DNA from 3 places in the Lysinibacillus sp. UBA6686 genome. Region 2 is predicted to be linked to each of the others. Evidence: riboswitches for the same ligand, from Rfam matches in the RefSeq annotation. Region 2 holds a riboswitch; each other region holds the start of a gene.

Region 1 (10,760 bases), on a different contig from region 2:
CCGCAGTTTCATTATATTTAAGCGTTAGCTTCATCCGTACTAATTCTGAATTGTGCACACGCCCGTAAAGTAACTTGTATAAATATTTGATATTTCACTCTCAGTTATGAATAAATTTGTCTTATGGAGATACACTGACAAGCACACAAATTCAAATAATTCAAAATTTAACTTAAAGAAAATTGTAACGCAAATACATACATTGCACAAGAAAAATCTTTCTAGGAAGGACATTTGTTTTCCCTAGACGTGCAGAAGAAATCGGTTTCATTCCCTTTATTATACGTTTTTTAAGATGTTCTATAATCTATGAACAATTATTGACGATTTTTTTATAAAAGGATTGTCTTTCTTCTATTATATATGTATGTTACAACATCTATAAAAATTGTTCTTTTGATAGATAATTATAAAATTATTTAAAAAACAGCTTACTCCCTTTTTTTATTAATTAAAAAGCTCATTCCCTGTAGCAGCAGAGAATGAGCTCAAATATATGAGGGAGAATTAACTAGCTTTTATTAACAACTGATAACGATATTGTGTAATTGCTTGCTGAACAAGTTCTATCTCATCTCGTGTAAAATTTGGTATAGCATACGTACGTTCAACTAGTTGAAATGTGCCATATTTTAAATAGAACTCTGTTGCAGGTAGAAGAATATGACTTGCTCCATATTTTTCATATGCCTCAAAAACTTCTTTTACTGTATAGCCTTCCTCTTTTGCATAAACGTTCTCCTCAAAAGCAGAATGTCCAAAAATTTGTTGCCATTTACGTTCAACTGATGCCAGTATGTTTTGAATGGACATGTTGTTCACAAACACATGACCTTCATTTAGTTCATAAATAAGATAAGATGCAATGTTTTGTGCACTATAAACATTTCCCATTTCAAACACTCCTTTAACATCAGTTTTTTAGTGAAAGTAGCTGCTGGCTTGGCAGCTACTCCTATATATTTCAAAAGTGGGGGAGCACTTATGAAAACGAATGGAATCAAAGTATCATTTGGAGCACCGAATCAGGCAAAAATCGGTGCCGAAAATTAGTTCTAGGTTGGTAGCCTTTCGAACGTTTAACTTATACCCTAGTATATAGCATGGTTTTATTTAAGTCAATAATACTTATAAAATTACTCGGTATTACTTATGGGAAATTTCTGATAACTTATCGAATGAGATAAGCGCTTGATGTAGCAACGTTTTACGCATTACCAAATGAGGCTTATCGAATGAGAAAATACGTAAACGCCACAACATTAGCCTATGTTTTATGCTTCAACCCTTTGTTGTGAAGCTGTTACTTGCTCAATAGCTTGTTCTAAATCTGCAATAATATCCTCTACTGCCTCTAAACCGATTGATAAGCGAATGAGCGACTCGGTTACACCAGTTTGAATTAGCTCTTCAGCTGATAGTTGCTGATGTGTAGTAGAAGCTGGGTGAATTATTAATGATTTAGCATCCCCTACATTAGCTACATGGGAGAATAATTTCACACTATCGATTAATTTACGCCCTGCTTCACGTCCACCTTTAATGCCAAATGTAAGCACAGAACCGAAGCCATTTCTTAAATATTTTTTAGCCAAATCATGTGTAGGGAAATCTTCTAAGCCATTATAATTTACATATTCCACAGATGGGTGGTTTTGTAAATATTCGGCTACTGCTAAAGCATTTTCATTATGTTTAGGGATACGCAAATGAAGCGTTTCTAAACCTTGTAAAAAATTAAAGGCTGCATCAGCACTTAATGTTGGTCCAAAGTCACGTAGTAATTGCACACGCAGTTTTGTAGCAAATGCAGCTGCTGCTGTGTCAATGCCATATCGTAAACCGTGATAGGAAGCATCTGGCTCAGTAAATCCTGGGAAACGACCACGAGTCCAATCAAATTTCCCTGCATCAACTACAACGCCACCTAAAGTAGTTCCATGTCCACCAATCCATTTTGTTGCGGAGTGAACGACAATATCGGCACCGAAATCAATTGGTGTAGAGCCATAAGGTGAAGCAAAAGTGCTATCAATAATTAATGGTAAGCCGCTTTCATGTGCAATGTTAGCCACTGCTTCAATGTCTAGTACTTTTAAACTTGGGTTACCGTAAATTTCAGCGAATACCGCTTTTGTTTTATCAGTGATTGCTGCTTTGAAATTCTCAGGATTTGTTTCATCTACAAAAATCGTTTTAATACCGTAGTTTGGTAGTGTATTGGCAAATAAATTATAGGTACCACCATATAAAGAGCTAGCGGCAACAATTTCATCCCCTGCTCCTGCAAGATTTAAAATTGAAAATGCGATAGCTGCTGCACCAGATGAAAGTGCCACTGCTGCTGTACCGCCTTCTAATAAAGCGACGCGTTTTTCAAAAACATCTACAGTTGGGTTCGTAATACGTGTGTAAATATTGCCGGCTTCCTCTAAGGCAAAAAGACGTTGCGCATGAGCAGTGTCTTTAAAAACAAAGGCCGTTGAGCGATATACAGGTACGGTGCGAGATCCTGTTACTGGGTCTGGCTCTTGGCCACCATGTAACAGCAATGTTTCTGGTTTAAAATTTGTCATTTTGTACCTCCAAATGGTTATTTTTTTACGATGGTACCGGAGATGAGGAGGATTTTTTAGTAGAAAACAAAAACCCCCTTCAGCTAAGAAGAGGGTTGCAGTTGCAAGTTTTCCTCCCCTTATCTGCCAGATCCAAGTAAGAATCTGTAGGAATTAGCACCTTAGCAAGTTCGTCACTTACTGGTTGCCGGGCATCATAGGGCCTATCCCTCCGCCGCTCTTGATAAGAGTATTGAGATTCAATTTCCATCGTTGTTACACAGTATAAACATAGACATTTTTTCTGTCAACACTAAAATTTTATTTTTTCCGAAACTTCAGTCTGCTTCTTTACGTAGTATGAACGCATACACTATTTTAATATTTATTTAGAAAGGAGGATTTCTGTGATTAAAACCATCATTTTATTTATTATTGTTGGTTATATTATCGGCTGTCTTCATGGCTCTAAAGTGGCACAGTTTTTATCTGGGGTAGATTTAAAAAAGACTGGCCATGGGAATGCAGGTGCCTCCAATGCAACCCTTTCCCTTGGATGGAAATACGGAGTACTAGTAGCGCTTATTGATATTGGTAAAGGTGTATTAGCAATTATCGGTGCACATTTCTTTCTTGCAGATGCAGCACAATACACAGAGGTACAAGTTTGGCTCTTCACCTATCTCATAGCAGCTGGTGTCATTCTAGGTCATAATTTCCCATTCCATATGGGCTTTAACGGGGGGAAAGGTACAGCCTCCATCATAGGGATATTGCTTGCTGTTGATTGGAAAATTGGTTTATTTGCACTTATTTTATTTGTCATTTTATCTTTTGCAACGAACTATTTAATTGTCGGCGTTTTAGAGTTTTATCTTGTTTTTTGTACAGCAACTTTTTTATGGATTCCTGGGATAGGTCCAACGATGATTGCTTTGCTACTTTTTGGAATAGCTATCATTTTGCATATTGAAAATATTAAACGATTAGTCAAAGGAACAGAGCCTAAAGTAACTTCAGCTTTTAAGAAAAAGAAATAATATTTTTTTGAATGTTTTTGTCTTTTCTATGACCATATATTTTCTCTTTATTTACTATTAATGCTGTAAAAACAAAGTATTTTACATACTATTTTTTTCTCCAATAAATAGACAAATTATTTTCTTAATAAAACATTTTACTGACCGATGTTATAGACAATAATCGTCATATTTATCGTAGAAAGGATGAGAAAATATGTCTACACTTCAACAAGCAGGCGAAAAACGTAATTTAAAGCCACTTTGGATTGCTTTAGCCTTTGCTTCATTAATCATCATTATTTTTTTACCTAATAACGGCGATTTACCTGTTGCGGGTCAACGGGCCTTAGCCATCTTAGCTTTCGCAGTCATCCTTTGGGTAACAGAGGCAGTTTCATATCCCGTCAGCTCTGCCATGATTATTGCACTGGTAACCGTTTTACTAGGACTGGCTCCGTCAATAGACGATCCAACAGCAGAATTAGGAACAGCAGGTGCTCTAAAATTAGCATTAAGCGGGTTTAGTAATTCTGCAGTCGCCCTGGTAGCCGCAGCTCTATTTTTAGCAGCAGCAATGCAAATCACCAACTTACATAAACGACTCGCCCTATGGATACTTTCACTTGTAGGGACTAAAACAAAAGCAATTATTTTTGGTGCCATTTTAGTATCTATAGCACTCGCATTTTTTGTTCCTTCTGCTACAGCACGTGCTGGCGCAGTAGTCCCAATACTACTTGGAATGGTTGCTGCATTTGGTTTGCCGCGTGATAGCCGACTGGCTGCGTTACTTGTCATTACCTCCGTACAGGCCGTCTCCATTTGGAATATTGGGATTAAGACAGCAGCTGCTCAAAATATGGTCGCTTTAAATTTTATTCAAGAACAATTTAATGTGGATATTTCGTGGGGTGCCTGGTTACTCTACGCTGCCCCCTTCTCGATTATCATGTCTATAGCTTTATTTTTCATTATGATTTCTCTGATTAAGCCTGAGACTAGTAACATAGAAGGCGGTAAAGAGGTAATCAAAAAGCAGCTTGCAGAACTAGGCCCATTAAAAGCGCCTGAAATCCGTTTAATCATCACGTCAATGATTTTATTATTTTTCTGGGCAACTGAAGGCAAGCTACACCCATTCGACACAACAACAGTCACAATTATTGCTATCGCTATTCTATTAATGCCGAAAATCGGTGTTTATACATGGAAGGAAGTGGAGCCTCATATTCCTTGGGGAACCATTATCGTTTTTGCGGTAGGTATTATGCTAGGCACAGTATTATTGAATACGAAAGGTGCATCATGGTTATCTGACAAAGTGTTTGGTTCACTCGGTCTAGATACTATGCCGATTCTAGCAACAATTGCATTGGTTACACTATTTAATATTCTTATTCACTTAGGTTTTGCCAGTGCGACAAGCTTAGCATCAGCGCTTGTACCTGTGTTTATCGTTTTGGCCTCCACATTAACGGCTAACGTTGACCAAGTTGGTTTCGTTATCGTACAGCAATTTGTGATTAGCTTTGGCTTCCTTTTACCAATTAGCGCACCGCAAAATATGCTTGCTTATGGTACAGGAGCATTTACAACAAAGGATTTCTTGAAATCTGGTATTCCATTAACCATTATTGGTTTCATCCTAGTACTTCTATTCTCTGCAACTTATTGGAAATGGATCGGATTATTGTAAATAGATAGAGCCCCTAAGTATTTTAATAGGTATCTGGATAAGACAGGTGAGCTGTTCTTCGAGGGACCCGAGCAAATTTTTGAGGTACCTGAGCCATTCTCTAAGCGACTTGATTAGTTCTCTGGGTCAACCCATACAGTTCTTTTGGGTACCATAATTAACACAAAAGCCTTGAAGGAATCATTAACTGTCCTACAAGGCTTTTATAAATCTATTCTATTATTTTGATAATGCTGCTTCCTTCATAGTACCACTTTTTGCATAATTCACATGCCATGAAAGCGCTTTCTCTAGATCGTGTGGAGTATGGTGTCCGCCTGTTGCTTCATTAGCATCATTAAAATACTTCCATAATTGATCACGGTATTCAGGATGTGCACAGTTATCAATAATTAGTGCGACCCGTTCTTTTGGTGCCAGTCCACGTAAATCAGCAACCCCCTGCTCTGTCACGATTACATCAACATCATGCTCTGTATGATCCACATGTGATACCATCGGAACGATACTTGAGATATTTCCACCTTTTGCATAAGATTTTGTAACAAAAATACCTAATCGTGCATTACGTGCAAAATCACCAGAACCCCCGATACCATTCATCATTTTTGTGCCTGAAACATGGGTTGAATTCACATTCCCGTAAATATCAACTTCCAGCGCTGTATTCACTGAAATTAGCCCGAGTCGGCGAATAATTTCTGGCTGATTGGAAATTTCCTGTGGGCGTAATACTAGTTTGTCAGCATATTTATCAAAATTACCGTAAACTTGGTTTCCAACTTCCTCTGACAGGGTAATAGAAGTAGCAGATGCAAAGCTTACTTTTCCAGCATCCATTAATTCTAATACAGCATCCTGTAGCACCTCCGAATAGACCTCTAAATTTTCAAACTCAGAGTCTTTGAAACCCAATAATACAGCATTTGCCACGGAGCCTACTCCTGACTGGATTGGACGTAAACTCGTCGTTAAACGGCCTACTTTAATTTCATCACGAAGGAAGTTTAATAAATGCTTGGCCATAATATCTGTTTCTTCATCAGCTGGAACTATTGTTGATGGCGCATCTAAAATGTCTGAAACTACAATACCCTTTACCTTCTCTAAATCTAGTGGAATACCAATTGTGCCAAGTCTATCTGAAGCCTTTTGTAATAGAATTGGATCACGTTTTCCTTGTGGTCCTGGAACAAAAATATCATGTACTCCCTCTAATGCATCTAGCTGAGCCACATTCAACTCGATAATTACTTGATCGGCCTCTTGTACAAAAATCGGAGAATTACCAACTGAAGTTGTAGGAATTAGTAAGCCATCTTCTGTAATAGCAGCCGCTTCAATAATCGCAAAATCAATAGGACCTATAATGCCCTGACGTACCAATTCTGCATTATGTGAAAGATGCGCATCGACAAACATAATTTCACCGCTGTTGATTTTATTACGAATTCCCGCGTCCGCCTGGAAAGGGCCACGTTTACGAATAACGCCAGCTTCAGCTAAGTATTGGTCAACTTCTGGGCCTAATGATGCACCTGTATATACATCTACCTGAAAGCTCTCTTTTTTAGCTTTTTCAACAAGTGCAAGTGGCACAACTTTAACATCACCAGCACGTGTAAAACCACTCATCCCAAGTACCATACCATCCTTAATCCAAGATGCTGCTTCTTCTGCTGTGACAACCTTGCTTCGCAGCTGTTCATTACGAAGCTTTTTCGCTAACTTTTCTTCCATTGCTTATTCCTCCATCCCACTTTACTTTTGTTCAACTAGATTACTTGGTAGATATTCCGTTGCCATTTCCAAACATTAGAAGTTTAACCAAATAAACCGTCGCATAAATAATATTATACTATTTAGAATATTTAATCTATATCAAAGAAAATATTTCGTTTTTCGAGAAATTTTATGCATTTATAAATTATCCAAAAATAATTTAAACGACCAATACATTCGATTTTGAAGAAAAAGCGTGATATGCTTTTCATATATATAAGGGGAAAAGGAGAATATTAAATGGTTAAAGATTTATTACGTAACCACTCTTCAGTTCGTATTTATGACGGTAATCCAATTTCGAAGGATATTATAGAGGAGTTAATTACTACTGCGCAAATGGCTGCTACATCTCATTTTGTACAAGCTTATAGCGTTATTTGGGTAACAGATGAGGAGAAAAAGGAACAGCTCGGCTTGCTCTCCGGTAACCCTCGTCAATATGAAACCTCTGGCGCTGCATTTGTCTTTTGTGTGGATTTTAAACGTCTACAAATGGCTGGTAAACTAGAGGGTGTGGAAATTGTAGCAGATACAGCCGAAAACGTGCTTGTTGGGGTTGCAGATGTATCATTATTTGCTCAAAACTTTGTCATTGCCGCAGAATCAATGGGATACGGTATTTGCTATATTGGCGGTGTTCGTAACAAACCAGCTGAAATAAGTGAGTTATTGAATTTACCCGATTATGTTTTCCCACTTTTCGGCTTAACAATTGGGGTTCCGGCTCGCCGTAATGAAGTAAAGCCTCGATTACCAGTCGCTGCTATCCTACATGAAAATGAATACAATGTACAACAATATGATGAGCTTTTACCAATTTATAACGAAACACTAGAAGCTTATTATAGTAGCCGTTCTTCCAATAGAAAAATTGACAACTGGACAAAGCAAATGGCTGATTTTTTAATTGAACAACGTCGTCCGCATATTAATGAGTTCTTAGCTAAAAAAGGTTTTAATTGGAAATAGCATTCAATCTAGATTCCATTGGTGGGGTTACTATCGTATGATATTAACTCCACATTTTTATATGTAAAATACCTCATCATGTTGCAATTAGTATTTTTGTCTCTCTTATTATGTTAAATTAAGGTACAAATTAAACGAAAAGACTCTTTCCTTTTCCAACATTTCCATTCATATTAATAGAGGATGACTTTACGTGGAAAGGAGCTTTGTTCAAATGTCCCATGTCAATAAACACCTTGCTCGTACCTTAGAACAACAGCATAAACGAAGTGTTAGAGGTTTATTTTTAAAAATTCAAGACTTAAACAATAAATGTACGTTATTAAGAAAGAGGCTAGAACCTCAGATAGATATGGCTGTTTATCAGAATGCTATTGATTATGTCAATGAATTTATTTCCCATACCACGATTCTCAATTTAAAATTTATTACCAATACACAAAACTTAGAAGTATTAGTATTACATACACTTTTATTATCATATGTATTAGAAAATGAAGATCCGCGTTCTTTTGAATATGAACAAAAGCTGCTTCATGAATATATTCAGGAAATTTTCGACTTAAACGAGCATGCAAAAACACTTTTTATTAATCATCAGGAAAAGATGCTTTACTATATTCAATCCCAACCAACATAAAAAAGACGATCTCGCAGTATATTTGCAACTAGATCGTCCTTTTTGAGTATATTTTTATTGTAGACCTTTAATAATAAGCGTTCGGACAGGTAGGAACTGCTCCCCTGTATCACCATAAGTAAGAATGACTTCATCACCTTCTTGTAAATAAATTGAAAGTGGTTCCGTCTCCGCACTCACTAAATAATTCTCCCCATTACTTAATAAAAACGAGACAATGGTAAAGTCACCTAAACGCTCTTTATATACGCGTAATACTTTCCCACTAGCATTTTTTTCAGTTGCATTTGAACTGCCATCTACCGTATTTCCTCCACGGCTTAGTGCTGTTTTATATAGTTTTAGTGCCTCTTTAGGAGTTGTTGCATAAACTGAAATTTCAGGATTTGCTGCAGAGACAATGAAATAGTTTTGTAAAAAACCATTTGAATCAAGCACTGCAGTTAACCAGCTAGCTTCCCCGTAAAAGTTATATAATACAGGCATTTCACCTGACCATTTTTTCTCGATAAATTTTTTCTCGATAATTTGTAAATTCCCTTGTGAATCCATATAAGATGAATCTAAATTTCCAGTATAGTAAGTTGCTTGACCTGTTCTAGCATTTGTTAAAGAATAACCAAGCATCGAATCGACACCCTCTTTAGGACTCGTAAAGTCTGTGAAATAATACATATCACCTTTTTCATCGAAAACCGGGCTAACATTTGATTCTGTTCCTTCATCTGAAGGAAGCTTTACATCCTTTTTACCAAACTTACTGTTCCAAAATCCATGAACATAATTTCCAAAGTAGCTGTTTTGTAAACTCACGGTCTCAGGTGAAACAGCTCCATCAATAAATTCTGGAACATCCTCTAACTTTACTACTTCGGATTTTCCTGTTAACGCATCCACCAATACAATCCCTTTTACATCAAAGCCATTACGTGCTGAAACAAATTCACCATAGGAACGAATGTAATAAGGCTTACCATCATCATCTACTTCAAGTTGTACATCTCCATAGAAAATAAGGAGTGGATGCTGGAGACGAATATGACGCTCTAAATTTGAATTTAAGTAAGCTGAAGGCACATACTTCATTGCTTGCTCTACAAATTTTGGATTATCTGCTGAATCTGTGGCACTCATCATAAAATAACCTGGAGTAGAGCCACCATTCATCCATTTAAAAAAGCCAGAAAATTCAACTGGAGCAATATACACATACTCACCATTTACTTTTTGAATTTGTAAGCGCCCTAATTCATAATAGCTCGTATTCGGCACTTGACCAAATGCTTTCTTCATTTTATTACGTGCAAATTTTGGAGGTACACTAGCTGGTGTTTGTGTTTCATCAAACGGCTTTATCTCTACCTCTTCCTTCATTTCTGCTGATGTAAATTTGTCGTTAGCATTCCATAAAGGAGCTGATAATACATATATGGCGACCCCTAAACTAGCTAAAAATAATACACCTTTTATCTTTCTTTCAATACCACTTGCAAGGGACGCCCCGCCTAATGTTAATAGAATAATAGCTGGCCAAAATGCAAGCCAGTTTACATCCATCTTTGTGACATATACTGTGATGCCAGTAGCTAGAAATCCTAGTACAAAGACACCTATAAAAAAGTAACCAATTACTTTTTTTGATTTTCCATCTTCTCGCTTCTTCGTAATAAGCGGTGTTAATAAAATACTCGCAATTAGTGCAATGACTGCTGAAGCTATTAATAGCTTGGTCATTTTATTCACCCTTTCTTAGCTAACTATCTACTTATTTACGGCTGCATTCGTAAAAAGTTTCATACATTGTCTGAGGAACGTGCCTTCTTAATTAATGATTTTTATTAAAAAAGAGGACTTTATAAAGGAAATTTTAACATAGATAAAGAATTTCAATGAAAAGGAGATGAAATAGTTGTTTAAAAAATTTTTAATTCCTGTCATCGCCGTGTTTGGTTTTTATTATATTTTTTTCTACTCCCATATAGAAGATAATCTAAAGCTAATCTTTAAAGTTATCCCTATGCTATTAATTATTATTTTAGCTGCTTCTCAAAAAGGCTTTAAAAAGTACCAGCTACTAATTGTTGTTGGTCTTG
Region 2 (10,760 bases):
CATTTCTGGTAATACAATAATTTCTGCACCTTGATTTGCCGTTTCTCGAATCTTCTCCTCAGCTCGGGAAAAATTTTCATCTACTTTGCCAAAGCCTACATTCAATTGAATACAGCCAATTTTCATCCCATTTCCTCCTTTAGATATTTTTAAGTTTGTTTTCGCTTTTACACATTCCATTATACAATATTTAATTCTAGACTAATTTAAATTAATCCAGTTAGTTAATCATTCGATGTTGCCGCTTTGTTGTAAGAGTAGTAACTTCAATTGGTGTCGTATCTCGTATCGTACCATCCTAGCTTATAATTTGGTCGCCTGTAGTTTTCAGAGACTTTCAAACCTTTTATAAATAAAGGGTCTAGACAATTAGTAAAAAAAGTAATAGTATTTGCATCATATTCTTTAATAATAATTATTATATTCTGAAAAAGGTGGATGTGCATGGAATTCTCAAAAAAACTACAGCAACTCCCAACTCAGTTTTTTGCAGCACTTGTGCAAAAAGTAAATACAGCCTTGGCAGAGGGGCGCGATGTAATTAATCTTGGGCAGGGAAATCCTGATCAACCTACTCCTCCTCATATTATTAAGGCTCTACAGGAGGCAGCCGAAAATCCTCTTAATCATAAATATCCACCATTTCGTGGCATTGCTGAATTACGCCAAGCTGCGGCAGATTTCTACAAACGTGAATACAATGTAGACATTAATCCTGACACAGAGGTGGCTATTCTTGGTGGTACAAAAATTGGTCTTGTTGAACTACCTTTAGCTATATTAAATCCTGGCGATACAATGCTATTACCCGATCCTGGCTATCCCGATTACTTATCAGGTGTCGTATTAGGAGATGTAAATTTTGAAGTACTGCCACTTTTTGCAGAAAATAGCTTCCTCCCTGATTACGCAGCTTTACCTGATAATATAAAAGAAAAGGCGAAACTTCTATATTTGAATTATCCTAATAACCCAACTGGTGGTACTGCAACAATTGAATTTTTCGAGGAAACCGTTCGCTTTGCAAAAGAGCATAATATCATCGTTTCACATGATTTTGCCTATGGGGCAATTGGATTTGATGGAAACAAACCTGTTAGCTTCCTACAGGCAGATGGTGCTAAAGATGTTGGAATAGAAATGTACACTCTATCCAAAACATACAATATGGCAGGCTGGCGCATTGGCTTTGCAGTTGGGAATGCCGATATTATCGCTGCTATCAATTTAATACAAGATCATCTATTTTGTAGTCAATTCCCTGCTGTACAACAAGCAGCGGCGATTGCACTCTCAGCATCACAGGAATGTGCAAATGAGCTCAGAGCTACTTATGAACGTCGACGCAATGTCCTAATTGAGGAGGCTCAGCGTATTGGCTGGCACGTAACTGCACCTAAGGGCTCCTTTTTTGCATGGCTCCCTGTTCCAGTAGGCTATACTAGTGAACAATTTGCAGATCTCTTACTCGACAAAGCAGATATTGCTGTAGCAGCGGGAAATGGCTTTGGGCAATATGGCGAGGGCTATGTCCGTGTTGGCTTACTTGTAAGCGAAGAACGTTTACGCGAAGCTATAAATCGAATCGAACAATTAAATTTATTTATATAAACAAATTCAATAAAAACTGTTCTACAGCCATGCCATAGAACAGTTTTTTCATTTCTCAATCTTTCTTGGACTCTGTAAGTCTTTTTCTAAGGGATAAAATTGAATATGTCCTGTTTCATCATCAAATTTGCGTAAATGCTGAATGTCCTGTACCTCAGCCAAAACGATATCGGCCGTAATCACAATATTTCCGCCCTTCATCAAATGTCCTCCCGATACTTGACCCCATTGATCACTCATTGATCCATGAAGATGCGTCTCATATTCTCCATCACGTTTACACACAACACCAGCACCTTGAATAAATTCAAGTGGTCCTTCTTTTTTTATCACTTCACTGAAACGGACATTGATTTTAGAGATCTCATCTGGTACTAAATAAACAAAACTACTATTTTTCAAACTACCAATACAGCTAACGATGGTAGCTGACTCAATATCGTTCTCTTGACAGATAGCCTCTATTCCCTCAATCATATCAGTCCCCATTAAAATACGAGCACTAATGACTTTTCCAAATGCTCCAACTCCATAATTTACTCTTATAGACATCTCTACACCTCTTTTTGTTACTTTATTGGCTTTATCCTGATTTAGTGGACAATAAACACCCGCTAAATAAAATAAAAAATCAAAATATTTATTGACTAATAATAACCTATAATTTATATTAGTTCTATCGGATTTATAAAAATACTATATATCTCTTATCAAGAGTAGCTGAGGGACTGGCCCTATGAAGCTCGGCAACCTCCTTTTTAAAGGAAGGTGCTAAATCCTGCAAACGATCATCGTTTGATAGATAAGAGAGGACGTTTTTTCATGAGCCTCTCTTAGTTTATAAGAGAGTTTTTTTATTTTTAAAAATCGATAAAACAAACTTTGGAGGTCATTTTCATGAAGAAACGAAACAAATTTTTATTAGGCTTAGCAGGTCTTACATTAGCAGCAGCGTTAGTAGGTTGCGGTACAAAAGAAGATAGTAAAGAAGACCAAGGTAAGGCTATTGATGAAAATAAGATCGTAGTAGGTGTTACTTCTGGTCCACATGAACAAATTGCAGAGGTTGCGGCAAAAGTGGCAAAGGAAAAAGGCCTGGAAGTAGAGCTTAAATCCTTCTCTGATTATGTTTTACCTAATACCTCGTTAGCTGAAGGTGATCTTGATGCAAATAGCTATCAGCACGAGCCTTTCTTAGATACTTTTAATAAAGATCACGATACAGACTTAGTACCAGTTGGAAAAACTATTCTGAATCCAATGGGTGTTTACTCTGAAAAATATAAATCTTTTGATGAAATACCAGACGGAGCAACATTTGGTTTACCAAACGATCCGACAAACGGTGCCCGTGCACTATTTGTTCTGCAAGAGGCTGGCTATATTAAATTAAAAGAAGGTGCTGGGCTAACAGCGTCTATCCGAGACGTCGAAGAAAACAAGAAAAATTTAAAATTCATAGAGTTAGAGGCTGCCCAAATTCCGAAACAACTTAGTGAGGTTGATGTAGCAGCTATTAATACAAACTTTGCGCTGGAGGCTGGCATTAATCCTAAAAAAGATTCTATCCTTTTAGAATCTACTGACTCTCCTTATGTAAACTATATTGTAGTACGTGCTGAAAATGAGAATGATCCAACGATTAAAAAATTTGTTGAAGCTTATCAATCTGATGAAGTACGCAAATTTATTGAAGATGAATTTAAGGGTTCTGTAATTGCAAGCTGGTAAGTAGCTAAAAAATAAAACAGGGTTTTTCCCCATCCTCCACTGATTAATCGGTGAAAATATCGGGCTTATTGCTGTTAGATTCCTTCTCAGCATTATTTGTTCTTGAAGTGGGAATTTCACAGCCCATTAAGCGGGATAAAATAAGAATCTGCGAGACTCCTTTGGGAAAGCGAGCAGATTCTTGCTTTTTAGAAAGGAGACATCCAGATGATTCGATTAGAAAATATATCTAAAGAATTTAAAACAAAGAAAGGTATTGTCAGAGCAGTTGATGGGATTAACCTTCATGTTAAAAAAGGTGAAATTCATGGGGTTATTGGCTATAGTGGCGCAGGTAAAAGCACACTTATTCGCTGTGTTAACCTATTGGAACGTCCAACTACAGGAAAAGTTTGGATCAACAATGTGGATATTACTTCCCTTTCCCTTAATGATCTTCGTAAAACCCGTCAAAAAATAGGGATGATTTTCCAGCATTTTAATCTCTTAAAAACCGCGACCGTTTATAACAATATAGCTGTCCCATTAAAGCTACTTGGCTATAACGATACCGAAGTGAAAAATCGTGTGGCGAAATATGCTGAAATTGTTGGCTTAACAGAAAAATTAGAAAGCTTTCCAAGTCAGCTTTCAGGTGGACAAAAACAACGTGTTGCTATTGCACGTGCGTTGGCACAAGAACCAGAAATCTTACTAAGTGATGAAGCGACTAGTGCACTTGATCCAGAAACAACAGAAGCCATTCTTGAGCTTTTATTGAAAATTAATCGTGAGCTAGGCATTACTATTTTACTCATTACCCATGAAATGAATGTCATACAAAAAATCTGCGATGACGTATCTGTTCTTGAGGCAGGGAAAGTTGTGGAGTATGGTTCAGCTATTGATCTTTTTGCGAAGCCACAGCATCCAACAACGAGAAAGTTCTTGAGCACGATTTCACAGCGTAATCTATCCCCTTCCCTTATTCAGCAGCTCAATGTTTCAGGGAGTGTTATTCGTCTAACATTTCTTGGCGAAAGCACTGGAAAACCATTATTGGCAGAGGTCAGCAAAGTTTACGATGTTCAGCCAAATATTTTAACTGCCAATATTATTGAGTTAAAAAACGGCATTGTCGGAAATATTGTCGTTCATTTAAATGGTGAAGCACAAATTGTACAAAAGGCATTAACGTATTTCACCGAAAATGGAGTAGCCGTAGAAGAATTAGGAGGCGAACAAAATGAATAGTATTCAAAGCTTCTTTACAGATTGGTCCGATGTTATTGGGAAATCAATTATCGAAACCTTCCAAATGGTCGGAATTTCTTTATTCTTTTCCGTTGTCATTGGGATTCCGTTAGGGCTCCTAATTGTTTTAACACGTCCTGGTCAATCTTTCGAAAATAAATTTCTTTATCAATTTTTCAATTTATTCATTAATATAATTCGCTCCGTTCCATTTATCATTTTACTCTTCTTTATTCTACCGTTTACAAAGCTAATTGTTGGGACAACGATTGGTGTGAAAGGTGTCATTGTACCACTTGTTGTATATACAGCACCTTACATCGCACGACTGATGGAGACCGCACTTTTAGAAGTGGACCCAGGTGTTGTAGAGGCTTATACAGCAATGGGCATTAAACGCCGTCATATCATCTGGAATGTTTTATTACGCGAGGCTCGCCCTTCTATTATTTTAGGCTTAACCATTGCCACAATTGGTCTTATTGGAGCAACGGCAATGGCAGGTATGGTTGGTGCGGGTGGTTTAGGTGATCTTGCATACCGTTATGGTCATTTACGCTATGAGGTCGATGTTATGTATGCGACTGTATTTATTTTAATCATCCTTGTTCAGAGTATTCAATCTATTGGCAATCGATTTGCAGCAAAACTTAAGAAGGATTAAGGAGGAGCACTGTGACAAATGAAATTTATTTAGAGAAAAATGGTTATATAGCAACTTTAGTGATTAATCGTCCAGAGAAACGTAACTCTTTATCAAGGGCAATGTTTCAGGCTATTTTGAATGAGCTTTATTATTTAAGCTCTGACCCTTCGATTAAACTTTTAATTGTCCGTGGCGTGAATGAAGTTGCTTTTTCTTCGGGGGCCGATATTAGTGAGTTTTTAGATATTCGTTATGCTGCTGACAACGCAAAGGCATACAATGATTTAGCATTAAGGGCAATTGATGCACTCTATAAATTTCCGCACCCAACCATAGCTATGATACAGGGCTTAGCGATTGGTGGCGGCTTAGAGTTAGCAAATGCCTGTGATTTTAGAATTGCTACACCCAAAAGTAAATTAGGTATCACTGCAGCAAACATCGGAATTGTCTATAATCTTGAAAGTACAAAGCGTCTTATCAATATTGTTGGAGTTGCTAAGGCAAAGGAAATTTTATACACAGCAAACATTTTTACTGCAGAAGAAGGAAAACACATTGGCTTGATTACTGCCCTACATGAGCCAGAGGAGATTGAAAATGGCACACTGCAATTCGCTGAGCATCTCTTAAGTAAATCATCTGTTGCCAATTCAGGCATAAAAAAAATTATTCAAGCTATTGTAGATGGAGAAAATGAAGAAAATGATGCGTTAGCTCAAATCATTCTCGACTCCTTTAGCTCAGAAGATTATAACGAAGGCATACAGGCATTTTTAAATAAAAGAAAGCCCATTTTTAATAAATAAGTGAGGTAGTGACGATGACAAATACAACTAATGGAGACCTTCTATTAAAAAATATAACTGCCCAAGCTCCCTTCCCTATTTGTTTTGCTGATTTAGAGAAGGCTGTAGCGGAAAAAATGGAAGCTGGACCTTTTGGCTATATACGCTCTGGTGCAGGAGGCGAACAAACATTGCGCAATAATCGTGTTGCTTTTGAAAAGTATTCCATTGTGCCCCGCTTTTTAAATGATGTTTCCAATGTTGACACTTCGATAAAGCTTTTCGGAAAAACATATCCAACACCCTTTTTATTTGCACCTGTTGGCATGAATAAAATGGCGCATGATGATGGAGAGCTTGCAGTTGTTCGCGCTGCTCAACAATTAAAAATACCCTATATACAAAGTACAGTTTCTAGCTATGCACTTGAAGAGGTTGCACAAGCTGCACCTACGGCTACAAAATGGTTTCAGTTATATTGGTCTACCAACGAGGAAATTGCTTATAGTATGGCCGCTCGAGCAGAGACTGCTGGCTTTGAAGCAATCGTTCTTACAGTCGACACAGTTATGCTTGGCTGGCGTGAAGAGGATGTACGCAACCAATTTTCGCCTTTAAAGCTAGGCTTTGCAAGAGGAAACTATATCAATGATCCTGTTTTTATGGCTTCCCTGCCAGATGAATCATTTGAATCCTACGTCCAGGGTGTGTTGCAAAATGTTTTCCATCCTACCTTAAGTTGGGAAAATGTACGTGAATTAAAGCGCCGATCTAATCTCCCTATTTTATTAAAAGGTATTTTACATCCTAAAGACGCAAAGCTAGCTATAGAAAATGGTATCGATGGTATTATTGTTTCAAATCATGGGGGTCGCCAACTGGATGGTGTAGTAGGATCACTTGATGCGCTTCCTGCGATTGTCAAAGCGGTAAGTGGACAAATTCCAATCATTTTAGATAGTGGCGTGTATCGTGGCATGGATGCTCTAAAAGCACTTTCTTTAGGGGCAGATGCAGTAGCTATTGGTCGGCCTTTTGTCTATGGGCTGGCGTTAGCTGGACAGCAGGGAGTGGAAAAAGTCATGACGAATCTATACGATGAATTGAAAGTTTCCATTGCTTTAGCAGGCGCAACCTCCCTTCCAGCCCTACGTAATATTACTTTAGTGAAAAAAGATGGAGTCGATGAAAAATGAATCAAGCATTGCAAGGCTTAAAAGTTGTTGATCTATCACAGGTGCTTGCTGGTCCATACTGCACAATGGTATTAGCAGATATGGGGGCTGAAGTCATTAAAATTGAGAAGTATCCCAATGGAGACGACACACGTACAATGGGTCCCTTTATTAATGAAGAAAGCCATATGTATATGATGGTTAATCGTAATAAAAAAGGTGTTTGTTTGAACTTAAAAACACCTGAGGGATTAGAACTATTTAAAGAGCTTATCCAATCGGTAGATGTGCTTGTGGAAAATTATCGACCTGGCGTCACAAAAAAATTAGGGATAGATTATGCAACACTAAAAGATATGAATCCTGGCCTTATTTATTGCTCTATTTCAGGTTATGGTCAAACAGGTCCTTATAGTCAAAAAGGCGGCTACGATATTATGGCGCAAGGACTTAGTGGCTTAATGCATATGACTGGTGAAGCAGATGGAAGACCAGTAAAGGTTGGCTTTGCTGTAAACGATATTGCGGCTGCTCAAACAGCATTACAGTCTATTTTAATGGCCTATATTTACAAGCTGCGTAGCGGTGAAGGACAATATATTGATGTTTCCTTAGTAGAGTCTGGACTGGCATGGACGGTATGGGAGGCTGCAGCCTACTTTGGACAAGGCCAGCTCCCTGAGCGAACAGGTACTGCACATCGTGTTTCTGCACCTTATCAGGGTTTTAAAACACAGGATGATTATATTTTAGTTGGTGCAGGTAATCAAAAGTTATGGGAGATTTTTGCCACCAAAGTCGTCCATCGTCCAGATTGGCTGAGTAATCCACTATTCGCGTCAAACTACTTGAGGGCTCAAAATGTTAAAGCATTGGGGGAAGAAATCGAAAGTGAACTGGTAAAGCATAAAGCTGCATATTGGCTTCAGCTTTTAGATGAATATGGTGTACCATCTAGCCCAATCTATTCCTACGATCAAACATTGAATGACCCTCATATTTTGGAGCGTGGCATGGTCCTGTCCTATGAGCATCCAACAGCTGGGCCAATGCGTACACTAGGCTTCCCAGCGAAATTTTCTCAGACCCCTGGCCAGCTAACAAAAGCCGCTCCAACATTAGGACAGCATAATGAGGAAATTTTAAAATCATTGCATGTGACAGATGAACGCATCAAACAGCTAAACACCGCAAATATCATTCATTCAAAATAGCGCTTATCCATTTTGAGCGTTTTAATAGATTGATTCACTCTAGCTATCCATCACTTTGAGGGTTCTATCCGTTGATTCAGTTTGCCTATCCGTCACTTTGAGGGTTCTATCCATCTAAATATAAAAAAGGGTACCTCACGAAGAGGCAACCCTTTTTTATTGAATAACGCCTAGTTCGCGACCTACTTTTTCATAAATTGCGAGTGCATTATCCAGCATTTCTTTTGTATGAGCCGCTGTAGGCATATTACGAACACGACCTGTACCCTTTGGAACCGTTGGGAAAACGATTGATTTCGCATAAACGCCCTCTTCAAATAAACGCTGTGAGAACTCCTGCGTCAGCTTTTCATCGCCAATAATACATGGAGTTATTGGTGTTTCGGATTCCCCAATATTAAAGCCAAGCTTAGCAAGCCCTGATTTTAAATAATTGCCATTTTCCCAAAGTTTATCATGAAGCTCAGTGGAATCAATTAACATTTGTACTGCTGCTGTAATCGCTGCCACATCACCAGGCGGTAATGCTGTTGAGAATAAAAATGGACGTGAGCGTACTTTTAGCCAGTCAATTAAGTTTTTCTTACCTGCGACATACCCGCCAACAACGCCAATCGCCTTAGAAAGTGTACCAATTTGGAAGTCGATTTCTTTTTCTAAACCGAAATGCTTCACTGTACCCTTTCCTTTACCAGTAACACCTGAGCCATGCGCATCATCTACATACGTAATTAAATCAAATTCCTTTGCAATCTCCACAATTTCTGGCAGTTTAGCAATATCGCCATCCATGGAGAAAACACCATCAGTAATGACCATAATTTTATTGTATAATCCAGATTCTTTTGCTGCTTTTGCCTTCGCACGTAAATCATCCATATCAGAGTGATTAAACGCAATGATTTTCGCCTTTGATAAACGACAACCATCGATAATAGAAGCATGATTCAATTGATCTGAAAGAATCGCATCATTTTTATCCATTACAGCTGAAATCGCTGCCATATTACAATTAAAGCCTGATTGATAGGAAATAGCTGCTTCTGTTCCTTTAAATTCAGCAAGCTTCTCCTCCAGTTTAACGTGTAGATCAAGCGTACCATTTATAGTACGAACAGCACCTGCTCCGACACCATATCTATCAATAGTCTCTTTGGCAATACGCTTCAATTCTTCATTTGTTGCTAAGCCAAGATAGTTGTTTGAGGACAAGTTAATAAGATTTTTGCCGCGCACCTGAATAACAGGTCCATTGGCTCCCTCTACTGGATCAATCTCGTTGTATAAGCCTTGGTCTCTTAAGTCTTGTAGGTTTTCATCTAAAAATGCATTTAATACTTTTGACAAGCGTATCATCCTTTCCTAGGAAAACTGTTCTAGCTCCTAGTGTAGCATAAGCACGCCAATTGAAAAATTACTTTGTTAATCTTTCGAAAAGTGGAGCAGTTTTTTCCCGCCAAAGTGAAGTAGATAAACAATGGTCTAATAAACGCCGAACAGTATACTCCGCTTCTGCATATCGCTTGGAGTACCCCATTGCATCTTGTATAGCCTCTTTATACTTTGCCCGGATATCTTCGATTAAAACTTCTGCATCCTGTGATAATGCACAATGTTTTCCTATATCAAAAATTTCATCCCCCAGTCTGCCATCCTGTGGATCAAAGACATGTGGTTCTGTACTATCAAATATACAGAAATTTAATTCCGGGATAATGACCATATCAACAGAGCCTCCATCCAAACCGCACCAAATAATTTGTGTATCTAGCCCTCTCTTATTGGCCTCATCTGCTAAGTCCTTCATCAAGGAAGATTTACCTGTTCCCGGCTTACCTTTTATCATTAATCGTCGAGTTAAATTTTTAGTCATACTCTCTACTGTATTTTCAGCGCCTCTTGGTGTTAATGTTCCTAGTAAGCGATGTGTGCGTAGTCCAGGTTTATTTAAAATGATTGATTGAAAAATATTTGTTTTTAACATTTCCACTTGATCATTTAATCCTTGCCAATTCATACAGCTTTGTGTGACAATCTCCCAATCGTCATGAATCTTAATGGCTTTACTTAGCATAGCGATACATTTATCACGCCATAACTCTCGTTCCTTCATTGCCTCAGCAAGCTGTTCGCCAACTTTCTCGAGCTGGAGGTCCTCTAAACAATCATAAAATGATAGCACACGATGCTTTGTTCCAAGGAAAGTCGGTTCAATGCCCCATTCAGATGACCAAATATAGAGTCGATTACACCCTCGAACAAATACCGCCTCTACAACATCCTCCAACAGCGCATCCTTGAACCACTCTACAGCAAAGCCTTGCTTGACGTAAAAATAACCAAGCTCTTTTAAAAGCTCCGA
Region 3 (10,760 bases), on a different contig from region 2:
GGAATAGTCATGCAAATATGGATTGATCGATGGACACATTTATTAAAACAGCTTGAACAACAAGGAGCTTGGATGCATCCACTTGAGATAAAGCCTGTAGCGACTGAGCAAGAGCTATCAATGGTAGAGATGCGGCTTGGTGTTCCGATTCCTTCCGAGTTCCGTGATGTATTACTTCATTGTTCTCGACAAGTGGGAGTGTATTGGTCTTTACCTAATGAGGCACTACTCCCTATTGAGCTGGACACGCCTTTAGGTAATTTTGGTTGGAGCTTGGAGGAACTCGAATTCCCTGATTTTGGTGGAGATAGTGAAAATGAAGATGAACAATTATATCTACAATTTCATACGGCTGGAAACGGTGATGCACTTCTTATGAAGGCTGGGGATGGTTCCGTTTGGTATTGGAGTCATGAGGAGGATGAGTTCGACCTGCTAGCCTGGAGTTTTAGGGATTATATAGAGAGGGTTACAACTTTAGGATGCGTAGGAGTAGATTGTGGACAGCATCGACAGTTTTGTAGTGAGGATGGACTGGATTTAAGCCTGACCAACTCTCAAATCTGGCTAAAGTGGCTTGAACAATATTTAACTTCAACATGGAAGGAAGCTATGTATCATCTGGATTCTTTACTAATATATGTATCGATGCATGGTGTGAAAGAGGAAGAAGTTCAACAAGCATTTACACGGTTCGATTCTAGAAATGTGTATACTGTACTTCGTAATCAAATTGAACAATCACAGCGTCTAGTAGATAAAGAAGCATGGTGTAAGGTGCTAGTAAAGGTTTGTGCAACAGAGGCAAGTGATTGGATAAGGACACTTTGGAAAGACCGAAATGATATACCTAGTTGCATTCGAGATTATTTAACAGCCTTCTGTCTACCAGAAGAAGAGGGGCTATCTCTTGTTCTTCAAGATATTCAGAAAGCGCAAATTGATTCTTATACAGCTTTACATCGACTACGTCATTTTCATAGCTCAAAAACGATAGCTTGGATGAAACCCTATGTTTCCTTTCCGATAGGTGGATGGGATCAGCTTTTAGTCGAATCACAGCCGAGTGCAGAAACATTATTTGAGTGGTTGAATGGTAGTGAAGTAGAGCGCCTAACAGCTATACGAGCAGTATGTCAAATGATGCAGCAGGAAATTAAGCCGTCAGATCAAGTAGATAAGGAGAAATGGCTGCAATTGCTTGCATTTTGGAAGGACAATGAAGTACTACGAAAAAATAAACAGCTATTTAACCAAGCTCTAGAAGGCTTGAATCATTGGTGAAACCTATTGTAAGGAGGAGAAATGCTTGAGCTTTTTTACTATATTTGCTTCTTTGAATAATATAGAGGATATCGATTGTAAGATTTCTGATGTTTTTAGTAAAGGTTTTACTGTTGAAAAAAATGAAGATGAGTATCTCATAAAATCCAAAGCATTATTTAATAAATACAAATTGATAATTAGAGTGATGTCTGAAGATACAAACCCAGAATACTTTGCGAATAATATTCCTGGAATGATGGGCTTTTACAACAGTATTCCTTTTGAAGATGACAATTTAAAAGAATTAGTGTTAACGCAAATTTCTGTGTTAAATACAGTAATTGCAATTGAATCTGAAAAAGAGATAAAGGATGAACAGATGCAGTTATTTACAAATCTACTATCAGTGATAGGGGGTATTGGCTTTGTACCCAATGGCACCTTATTAGACAAAGAAGGAGAAGTCATTGTTTATCCTGATGGACAATCGGGACCATCCAACTTTAGACCTTATGCCTGTACACAAAAGGTGAGGGGACAAGAGGTGACATCGGAAGAAGGCCATCAAAGAAAGAATAAAACAATAGCCTATTTAAAAGAAAAGGGTATTCCATATACAGATTCACTCCCGCAACTTCCACCAATTGAGGCTTGTCAGTTTAGAACCAAAAAGGATATTGCTAGGAGAGCTGCAGCTTTACTAATTGTTATTCAATTTGCTTGTGATGTGGCACAAGGAGAAAATGTAGAGGAATCAAGAGACTTCTTTAGCAGTATGTTGCGTAAATATGAAGTAGAAGACATTCTAACTGACAATGAAATAGCCTTTTTATATAGTCAACAACCAAATGCACAGGAAGCCATTAATATTTCATGGCAATATGAGGCTTATTGGACACTAATTTGGGTACTTGGATTTGTTGACAAGCTTGATTTTCCTGATGAAGTATGTGATTGTGAGTTTGCTATTCAAGTTATTTCTAACTGTGAAACGTTTGAGCAATTTTATCTTCAAACTACGATGCGTAGCCAGGAAGAAATATTGGATGAAGCCGACAAGACCTATAGGCTACACTGGGCTTGCGTAGACAGTCGTATACAAAAACGAATGACTCCTGCTGATGTAAATGAAAGTATTGTTATGGAAAGGCGCAGAGGCCTATTCTGGTTGATTGGTCATCACAATGAAGACTGGGATACGATTTCGATGGATACTTAAAAATAGCAAACTAGAAAAACTAGTTTGCTAAATGCTATAAAATTTATTCGATGTAATTTGGAATACTTACTTTATCGATTAAAAGGATGCCATCAAATTGATCACGAGGAACAAAGCTCTCTTGCATAACTCCCCAACTATAGGATATACGTGGCTCAAACATCCATGAATTACCTCTTTCATTTTGGCGATTTCGTAAATCAATAAATGTGTATGGCTTCTTCGTTGAGGAAAGGATATCCTCAGTAGATCCTTTGACTGGAGGTAATACAGACCAAGTTTCACGTGCATTGCTTGCATTTTCTCCACTTGCCATATATAGACCAAGTACATAGCTATACTTTTTATAGATGTCTGGTAGACGTTCACCCATTAAGTTTAGCGCATAAGGGGAGCCCATTACTTCAGATTGGGCCTTGCGAATATGGTCATTATGTGCCCAAACAATAAACTTTTCAGTCGGATAAATCTCCTCTGCTAGCCAAAGTAAATTTTCCAACATGCCTTGATCCCGCCATTCCATAGTTTTAAAGAATGAATCATATTTATTTTGCTCAGTATCAATGTTTGATTGAATAGATAGTTCTACATACTCTTCTGCTAAGCGTATACGGTCAGCTAATGTACGCTCCATAAGCTTTGTAATATGAGGCTCGCTCGGATAAGCTGCTTTTAACTCTTTCTCTTTAAGTGGTATTTGTGATTTTACTTGTTTATACACATCGATAATGCTTGGTTTGGCCTTTTGATATCCTTTTAAATCCTTGCTGTAGGTCCAATCTACAAGCTGATTCTCTACCTCCCTGAACTGTTTAGCAAGCTGATTATTTTCTAGCCATCCCCCATCTGTAAAGGCACCTTGTTGTTGAATATCAAAGCCAGCTAACATAAGAGGCTGCTCTGTAGATTGGGTTTTCTTAGTATACTCAAATAACGGTAGGGTCTCTTTTGACCACCATACACCAAAAATTCCATCCTTCATTGTCTGCTGAGCCGATTGCTTATCAATTTTCCCCTGAGCATTCATAACGTTCCCCATACCACTTTCAAAGGCAAGGACGTTGTAGCCCATTTCTTGGTGTAAAAACTGAATGATACGTGTTTTTGCTAGGCTAAACTCTGCTACACCATGCGAGCTTTCCCCTAAAAAAACAATACGCTTATCGTGTAATAAGGGCTTTAGCATCTCTAAATCTTCAAATTTACTGGATGCAATTTTTGTTGATTCAAAGGATTCAGGCTGAATGGAATTTAAACTATATGCATGGTCATTCACCCAATTCTTCCAGTCTTGTAGTGCTTCATTAGATGTACGAGCTTGCTTTACTTCTGATCCCTGCTCTAAACTTGTCTGCTCTGCTATCTTTGGAGCAGCCACTGCCGCATTTGCATTCCCATTAAATGCTATAAAACTTGTCAATGCAATACTTAAAGATAATAGCATTTTATTTCTTTTCCCTTTTGTCATTGTTCATCAATCCCTCGCAATAGATTGAACCCAATTATACGCAGGTAAGTTTAAAGTTAAGGAGATTTCTGTTTAAATTTTGTTTAAATTTGGATTTATGTCTTGAATCAGGAAGATAGATTAAAAAACCTCCAAAAGTGTGATATCGAAAAGATAGGACACTTTGGAGGTGTTGTATTTAACTTATTTATAGTGGTATGTACTAGTCCTGTGATTGTTGCGTTGTATTTGATTAAACCATGCACGATCCTTTTCTTCCTGCTTTAGTGTATTAACAATTGTTGATGAGCAGCTAATACAAATTTTTTTCTGTGTAATTTGCCCACATCGTTCACAAGGGGCACCTAGATTAGGGAAAATTGAATTTTTTAATTTTCCTGCCTTCACCCATTTATAAAGCAGCTCCACGGAAACCCCTGTTAATGCAATGACCTCATCATTTGTTAAATAGCGATTATTTTTTCTCAGTAAAAAATGATGTAGTTCAGAAAATATATCTTCCTCTCTCACATCAATTGTTTTGACAAATCGGTGCATAGTAACTTCTCTCCTTATCCTTTCAATTGATAATTTTTCCAATATCTTCGTTTAAGATGATTGACTGTTCATCATACTTATAATTTTCCCAGCGATTGCGAGCCAATTTACGATATTTATTGGAAACATTTCGATCTGCAATTAATCGAGAGAATCCCTTTTTCGCTTCAGTCATGTCGCCAAGTCGTAGGCTTAATTCTGCATGTAAATATTGAATTCTTTCACTACCTTCTTGATTGGATGCAAATGATTTACTGTAAAAATCCCTTGCCGCAAAAAGGTAGCGCATTTCTGATTCCTGATCCTCTTTTAAGCGATATAACCAGGCAATTTTTAAAGCGAAATTTGCCATAAGAAGTGATTCTTCCATAGATGCCCTGGACACTAAATAAGCAAGCTTAAAACTTATAATGGCATCATCCACTGTACGCTCTTGACAGATGTTCATAGGTTTTTGAAGCTCTTTAATGTACAGCTCATCGATAAGGAGCATGAAAGGCCCATAGGTTCTTGTCATGGATTTATGGTAGGCATAGCCACAAAACGGACAAACAGCGACTTCATATAGCAATGGATTTAAGCCCTCATAGACGGGCATGAAATCTGTTTGCTCTTCGACAATTTTATAACGATTAGGACGTACCTTATAAGTGGTAAAGTGCTTTTTGCAAAACTTACAATCCACACTACTTTCATAGTAGTAAATGTTAAATGCCATAAGAATCAACTCCTTTACGCTGATTTATTAATTATTTCTTTTGTTCTATATTTACGATGGGTATTATCGTTCAATGTATTTAATTGATTATCTTTCATTTTAACAATTCTATGTTCTTTGGTATACTCCTTTAGCATTATTAAAGTGAAAATATTATTACTTTTTTGTTTGTTGAGGTTTCTATATGTATTTGCAATAGTGTTTTTCAGTATAATGAATAAAAGTTAAATGGATTATGCTTTAATGTAGGTATTTGTAACTATTTATGTTGATGGATGAAAATGGAGTGTGTATGATGGATTGCAAAATTGTTTTTTTTGACGTAGATGGAACACTTATTAATTATGAAGATGGCTGTATTGAAGAAAGCACAAGGAAGGTAATAGATGAGCTAAAACAGAGGAGAATTCGTATTGTTGCGGCTACAGGTAGACCTTTATCAATGTGTCAAAGTTTAAGAAACATGGGTATAGAGACATTTATAACCGCAAATGGTGCATATGTTAAGCATCAAAATCAGGTAATACATAAAGTACCAATTGACAAAAATATAGTCCAAGCAGTTCATGCCTTTGCTAATGAGAATAAACAAAGTCTTTCATTTTTTACAGAACAATTATTTATGAATAACGTACACAAGCCAAGGACACTTAAAGCCCTGCAAGAAACATTATCTTTATCTAAATTTCCTGAATTTCATGAAAATATTGTAGAACAGGAAATTTATCTAATGTGTTTATATGCTAATGAAGATATTGAGCAAATATATACAACACAATTTCCTCATTTAAAATTTAAAAGATGGCATCCGTATATTACGAATGTATTGCAATCTGATATTTCCAAATCGATTGCTGTTCAGGCTGTACTTGATTATTTCAATTTAAGTTCTGAGGAAGCACTTGCGTTTGGCGATGGCGATAATGATATAGATATGTTAGAACAGGTTGGTTTTGGGGTTGCAATGGGTAATGCAAGTGAGGCATTGAAGAATAGTGCTGATTATATAACGAAGAAATCCATTGAAGGGGGTATATATTATGCCTTGAAAGAGCTACAAATAATTTAAGAAAGTAATTATTTGGAATCGAATAATATTTTTAGTAAATTTAGAGGGGATGTCAAAGTAAAAAAAGATTGAAGCTATGGCACTCATAATGTTAACTACATTGAGTATGATAAAGCTAACGAAAGTTATTAAAATGCTTTAGGTGGGATGATTTTATGGCACATCATGTACAATCTCTTATTGAACATTACGGGTATTTTGGCATAATTCTTATCCTAGTTGGAGGGATTGTCGGGCTGCCTATTCCTGATGAAATATTTTTAACATATATAGGATATAGTGTATATCGAGAAACACTAGAACATGTTCCGGCATTACTTAGCGCAACTATCGGTGCAATAGGTGGCATTACTTTAAGTTATTATATAGGTTTTCGATTCGGGCTACCTTTGTTACATAAATATGGTCCGAAGATTCATATTACTAAGCAAAAAATTAATTTTACTAAAAAATTATTTACGAAAATAGGACCAGCCTTATTACTAATCGGTTATTTTATTCCAGGTGTACGCCATCTTACCGCATATGTAGCAGCCATTAACAACTATCCTTATAGAAAATTTGCCATTTTTGCTTATGCAGGCGCGTTTATTTGGACATTTACTTTTATTACATTAGGAAAAGTATTAGGTGAGAAATGGCGCTATGTGGGATTTTACTTATCTCACTACAGTATTTATCTTATCGTAGTATTCATCATATTAATGTTGGTCATTTATTATTTTTTCAAAAAAAGAAATAAATAAGGGTCTGATTCTTCTAAGCGAATAAGACCCTTATTTATTTTTAAGGTAAGATGGCAAATGAACGAACAGGGAATCCAGACGCTCTTTCTGGTTTCGGTACAATATTGAATATGACAGCCCCTTTTGGCGGTAGCTGATCCAAATTTGTTAAAAGCTCAATTTGATAAGTGTCTTGCTCAAGTACAAAATATTCACCATCTAACTTACCATTTTTGCGAAAATCCGCTGCTGAATCAGTGTCGAAAGTCTCGTGACCAATAGCGTTAATTTTTCGTTCTTTAAATAAAAACTGTAATGCCTCTAATCCCCAACCTGGTATATGATTATGACCCTCAGCATCCTTATTATTAAAGGCATCCTTATTAGGCCAACGCTTACTCCAATCGGTACGTAGGGCAATAAACGTACCTGCTTCAATTTCTCCATGCTCAGCCTCAAAGTCAAGAATATCCTGAACACTTAAGGTAAAATCATTATTTTGCTCGACTTCCTTCGATTTATCAATCACGATTAAGGGTAGTACTAATTCTTTTAAATCCAAATCTTCTAAAAAGCGTGTGTCCCTAACAAAGTGGATAGGTGGATCGATATGTGTTCCATATTGTCCAGGAAAAGTGAATTGCTGCGCAAAGAAACCATCATCATGTGAAAATAAGGTTTCAAACTTTGCATCCTCAAACATAAAGAAGTGAGGTGAATTTGGTCCAAATGTATGTGTTAAATCCACCCATTTTCTTGATTTCAATAGCTGCACTGCTTGTAAAAGTTCATTCGACATCGTATTTACCTGCTTTCTATTAGTATGAGTTATTCCTGCTTGTCTTACTTGTCCAATCATAACCACAAAAAAGAGTCCTCCTTGGAGAAGAGGACTCTTGTGTAAAGCAACAAATGTTAGTCTTCTCATCTTCAAGGCAAACATTTTGCCAATTGGAGTTAGCACCATACCTATAGGCTGGTTGCTGAGACTTCATAGGGCCAATCCCTCCGTCTCTCTTGATAAGAAATGCAATATAAGAATTTTCAGAAATAACGATTACAAATACAATAGCATATTTATTTATAGTTTACAAGTTCAATAGGGATACAAGGAAAACGTGTAACTTTTTATTCTTTCTGTTACAGCCATGAATTTTTTTGAAGACCTTGTGTAATTAGGGATTGATTTGTTTTTTTTGTATTGATTTTTGTAAAAAGTAATTTTCGCCAATGGCTTTAATATGCATGTCTTTTATCAGTAAATGTTGAATTAAAGTTTCTATATTTTTTCTGGTAGTAAAACAAATTGAAGTTTAGTATCAGGCGAGTTTGGTCGTAAATAATCCAGTTTGCTAGTTTTTGTACCTTCATGTTGACTTTTCTCCATACTTTTTTGAAAGCATTGTACTATGTAAATGAAACATTCCACTTTTTAAATAAAGCTCCAATGCTCCTTGTGTTATAAGGCTAGTATCATAATCAACCATTCCTTTTAAAGCTAGGAAATGTTTAGAAATTAGACTAGGAAGTACGGTAACCCCAACGTGCAATCCAGGGAAGATAATCTTAAAAGCCCAAAAGTGCGGAATTCATTTACAATTTTCATCATGGAGACAGGGCTTCGTTAGTCAATAGGAATTTAAATTCATTGATAGAACATAATTTATTATGTGGATTGGGTCTCCTAAAATATAAAAGAAATATTTGACATTTAAATAGTTAGGTGCCATACTACATGTATGGTTAAAGATAAAAATAAAATGTATGATATGAATGCTGCTCCTTCGTTTGCTCAATCGAAAAGTCAAATTGAACGTTACCAATTAGAAGTTGATGCACAGGCTATACTTGTCGCATCGAGATTAATGGCTGCAGGTGCGATGCTAGGAAGTGCTGCGGAAAACCATTTTTCTAAATTTGGTTTATCTACAGGTCGCTATCGATTATTAGCTGATCTTGAAGACAATGATGGTGAAGAATTGCCATCTCAATTAGCAGAGCATCTTGGGATAACAAGAGCTACTGTGACAGGTTTAATTGATATTTTGAAAAGAGATGGACTAGTTTCACGGCGTTTGAGTCCAGAGGATGGTCGTCTAAAATTAGTGACATTAACTGAGAAAGGAAAAAAACAACTATCAGATATGGCTCCAGAACATTTTGCTTGGTTAGAGTCAATTGTTAACTTTCTAAGTGTCGAGGAGCGAGGGGTTTTTCTTGAGTTATTAGATAGAATAATGCAAGGAATTGCAGCGAGTGATGATAGCTCATATGATTAAAAGAAACAAAAAGGTTAGCTGGTAGGCTAGCTTTCCTTTTTGATATATAGTTAGGTGCCTAATTATATATCGTGGAAAAATGGAGGTCTAAAATGAAAACGATTAACGAAGTTGAGGATATTCATCAAGAAAATAGCTTTATTCTATGGCAAGAAGTATTGCTTGCGTTTGTTATGCCTACCATTATGGCTGGAATTGGAGGGCTTTTCACCAGTGATGTCTCACTATCAATCCGAGCTTGTACTTCTATTGGTGGATCTTCAGCAATAATTGCTTGGGTAATCGGGTTATGGTTTCAAAAACGTGGGATTTATAAAAGTCGGATTGCTTTTGGACATTATTCTATAATTGTAGCTTTATTTTTAAGTATAGGGCTTTTATTAGGGTTAATCGGTGCTTGGATAACATTCATAGTAATGAATTCCTTTATTCAGCATCAACAATTAAATGCATTTTATTTTCTTTGGATAGATCTCCCCTTATCTTCCACAATTGCTAGTGGACTGATTGCTTGGAGATGGAAATATAGTATTCATAAAAAAATTCATAGTGGAGGCGTTAAAAAATGATAGTAGTAATTGGAGCAACAGGAATGATTGGTAGAGAGCTAGTAAAAAGCTTAATGAAGAGGGATACTCAAATCCGAGTAATTAGTAGAGATCCAAACAGGTTATTAAATGAAGTAAACAGCTTAGATTGTTCTGCTGTAGAATTTATGGCAGCAGATGTCTCTAATCCCGAAAATTTACATCGCGCACTGTCTGGGGCTAGTCAGTTGTTTTTAGCATTATCCAATACACCAAGGCAGGTTGAAATTGAGCAATCCATTATTCAGAAGGCAACTGAAGTCGGTATTGAGCATGTTGTAAAAATTTCTTGTCCTCTCTATCAAGAAAGCAGTCCAGTAGCTATAGCTGGATGGCATCAAGAAATTGAGCAAACATTAATGCAATCAGGCCTGCAATATACAATATTACGTCCCTACGCATTTATGCAAAATATACTTAAATGGCGGGACACCATTTCTTCCAAAGGAGTATTTTTTGGTTGTATGAGAGATGCACAATGCAATTTTATTGATTGTAGAGATATTGCAGATGTGGCAGCAGAAATATTTATGAATAGGAAATTAGCAGGTCGAATATATACACTTACAGGGGCAAAGGTGTACAGTTATCCACAAGTAGCGGAAAAATTAACCATTCTTCTTAATCACCCTGTCCGCTATATTGATATGGACCCAGATATATTAAGGCAAAATTTGATAAAGCATAATGAGATGCCAATCTGGTTAGCGAACCATGTTGTTGAAATTCAAATAATGTCTGTAATGGTGCCAGAAAAACCTACTGATACAGTTAGGCGCTTGTTAGGGAAAGAGCCACGTTCATTAGAAGCGTTTTTATATGAAACGAGAGAGAAATTTTTATAAAAATATAAGGGGCTCTTATGAAAGAGCCAATTTGTAAAAGGTGTTGT

The links. A riboswitch is a leader RNA that binds a small molecule or an ion and turns the genes downstream of it on or off. The one in region 2 is predicted to bind S-adenosylmethionine.
Region 1: another riboswitch for S-adenosylmethionine. It lies ahead of B2R82_RS19565 (O-acetylhomoserine aminocarboxypropyltransferase/cysteine synthase family protein); the one in region 2 lies ahead of B2R82_RS06805 (MetQ/NlpA family ABC transporter substrate-binding protein).
Region 3: another riboswitch for S-adenosylmethionine. It lies ahead of B2R82_RS03530 (cyclase family protein); the one in region 2 lies ahead of B2R82_RS06805 (MetQ/NlpA family ABC transporter substrate-binding protein).

What each region holds. Positions count from the first base shown of each region.
Region 1 is NZ_DKJS01000074.1:19,103-29,862, forward strand. Features, by position in the region: gene B2R82_RS19560 (hypothetical protein) at 508-894, opposite strand; gene B2R82_RS19565 (O-acetylhomoserine aminocarboxypropyltransferase/cysteine synthase family protein) at 1,275-2,576, opposite strand; SAM riboswitch class I at 2,693-2,806, opposite strand; gene B2R82_RS19570 (glycerol-3-phosphate acyltransferase) at 2,963-3,595, shown strand; gene B2R82_RS19575 (DASS family sodium-coupled anion symporter) at 3,792-5,273, shown strand; gene B2R82_RS19580 (succinate CoA transferase) at 5,493-7,013, opposite strand; gene chrR (class II chromate reductase ChrR) at 7,296-8,027, shown strand; gene B2R82_RS19590 (hypothetical protein) at 8,242-8,667, shown strand; gene B2R82_RS19595 (hypothetical protein) at 8,722-10,401, opposite strand; gene B2R82_RS19600 (lysoplasmalogenase) at 10,577-10,760, shown strand, end outside.
Region 2 is NZ_DKJS01000024.1:59,641-70,400, reverse strand. Features, by position in the region: gene B2R82_RS06820 (carbon-nitrogen family hydrolase) at 1-126, opposite strand, end outside; gene B2R82_RS06815 (pyridoxal phosphate-dependent aminotransferase) at 445-1,611, shown strand; gene B2R82_RS06810 (PPC domain-containing DNA-binding protein) at 1,660-2,163, opposite strand; SAM riboswitch class I at 2,316-2,420, shown strand; gene B2R82_RS06805 (MetQ/NlpA family ABC transporter substrate-binding protein) at 2,509-3,342, shown strand; gene B2R82_RS06800 (methionine ABC transporter ATP-binding protein) at 3,550-4,575, shown strand; gene B2R82_RS06795 (methionine ABC transporter permease) at 4,568-5,239, shown strand; gene B2R82_RS06790 (enoyl-CoA hydratase/isomerase family protein) at 5,251-6,030, shown strand; gene B2R82_RS06785 (alpha-hydroxy acid oxidase) at 6,045-7,205, shown strand; gene B2R82_RS06780 (CaiB/BaiF CoA transferase family protein) at 7,202-8,398, shown strand; gene B2R82_RS06775 (glycine C-acetyltransferase) at 8,555-9,754, opposite strand; gene B2R82_RS06770 (nucleotide kinase) at 9,813-10,760, opposite strand, start outside.
Region 3 is NZ_DKJS01000013.1:30,039-40,798, forward strand. Features, by position in the region: gene B2R82_RS03495 (SMI1/KNR4 family protein) at 10-1,284, shown strand; gene B2R82_RS03500 (DUF4272 domain-containing protein) at 1,310-2,485, shown strand; gene B2R82_RS03505 (erythromycin esterase family protein) at 2,529-3,953, opposite strand; gene B2R82_RS03510 (hypothetical protein) at 4,137-4,490, opposite strand; gene B2R82_RS03515 (DUF2225 domain-containing protein) at 4,513-5,208, opposite strand; gene B2R82_RS03520 (Cof-type HAD-IIB family hydrolase) at 5,504-6,277, shown strand; gene B2R82_RS03525 (DedA family protein) at 6,433-7,023, shown strand; gene B2R82_RS03530 (cyclase family protein) at 7,064-7,801, opposite strand; SAM riboswitch class I at 7,924-8,029, opposite strand; gene B2R82_RS03535 (MarR family winged helix-turn-helix transcriptional regulator) at 8,742-9,281, shown strand; gene B2R82_RS03540 (hypothetical protein) at 9,374-9,850, shown strand; gene B2R82_RS03545 (NmrA family NAD(P)-binding protein) at 9,847-10,713, shown strand; gene B2R82_RS03550 (hypothetical protein) at 10,760-10,760, opposite strand, start outside.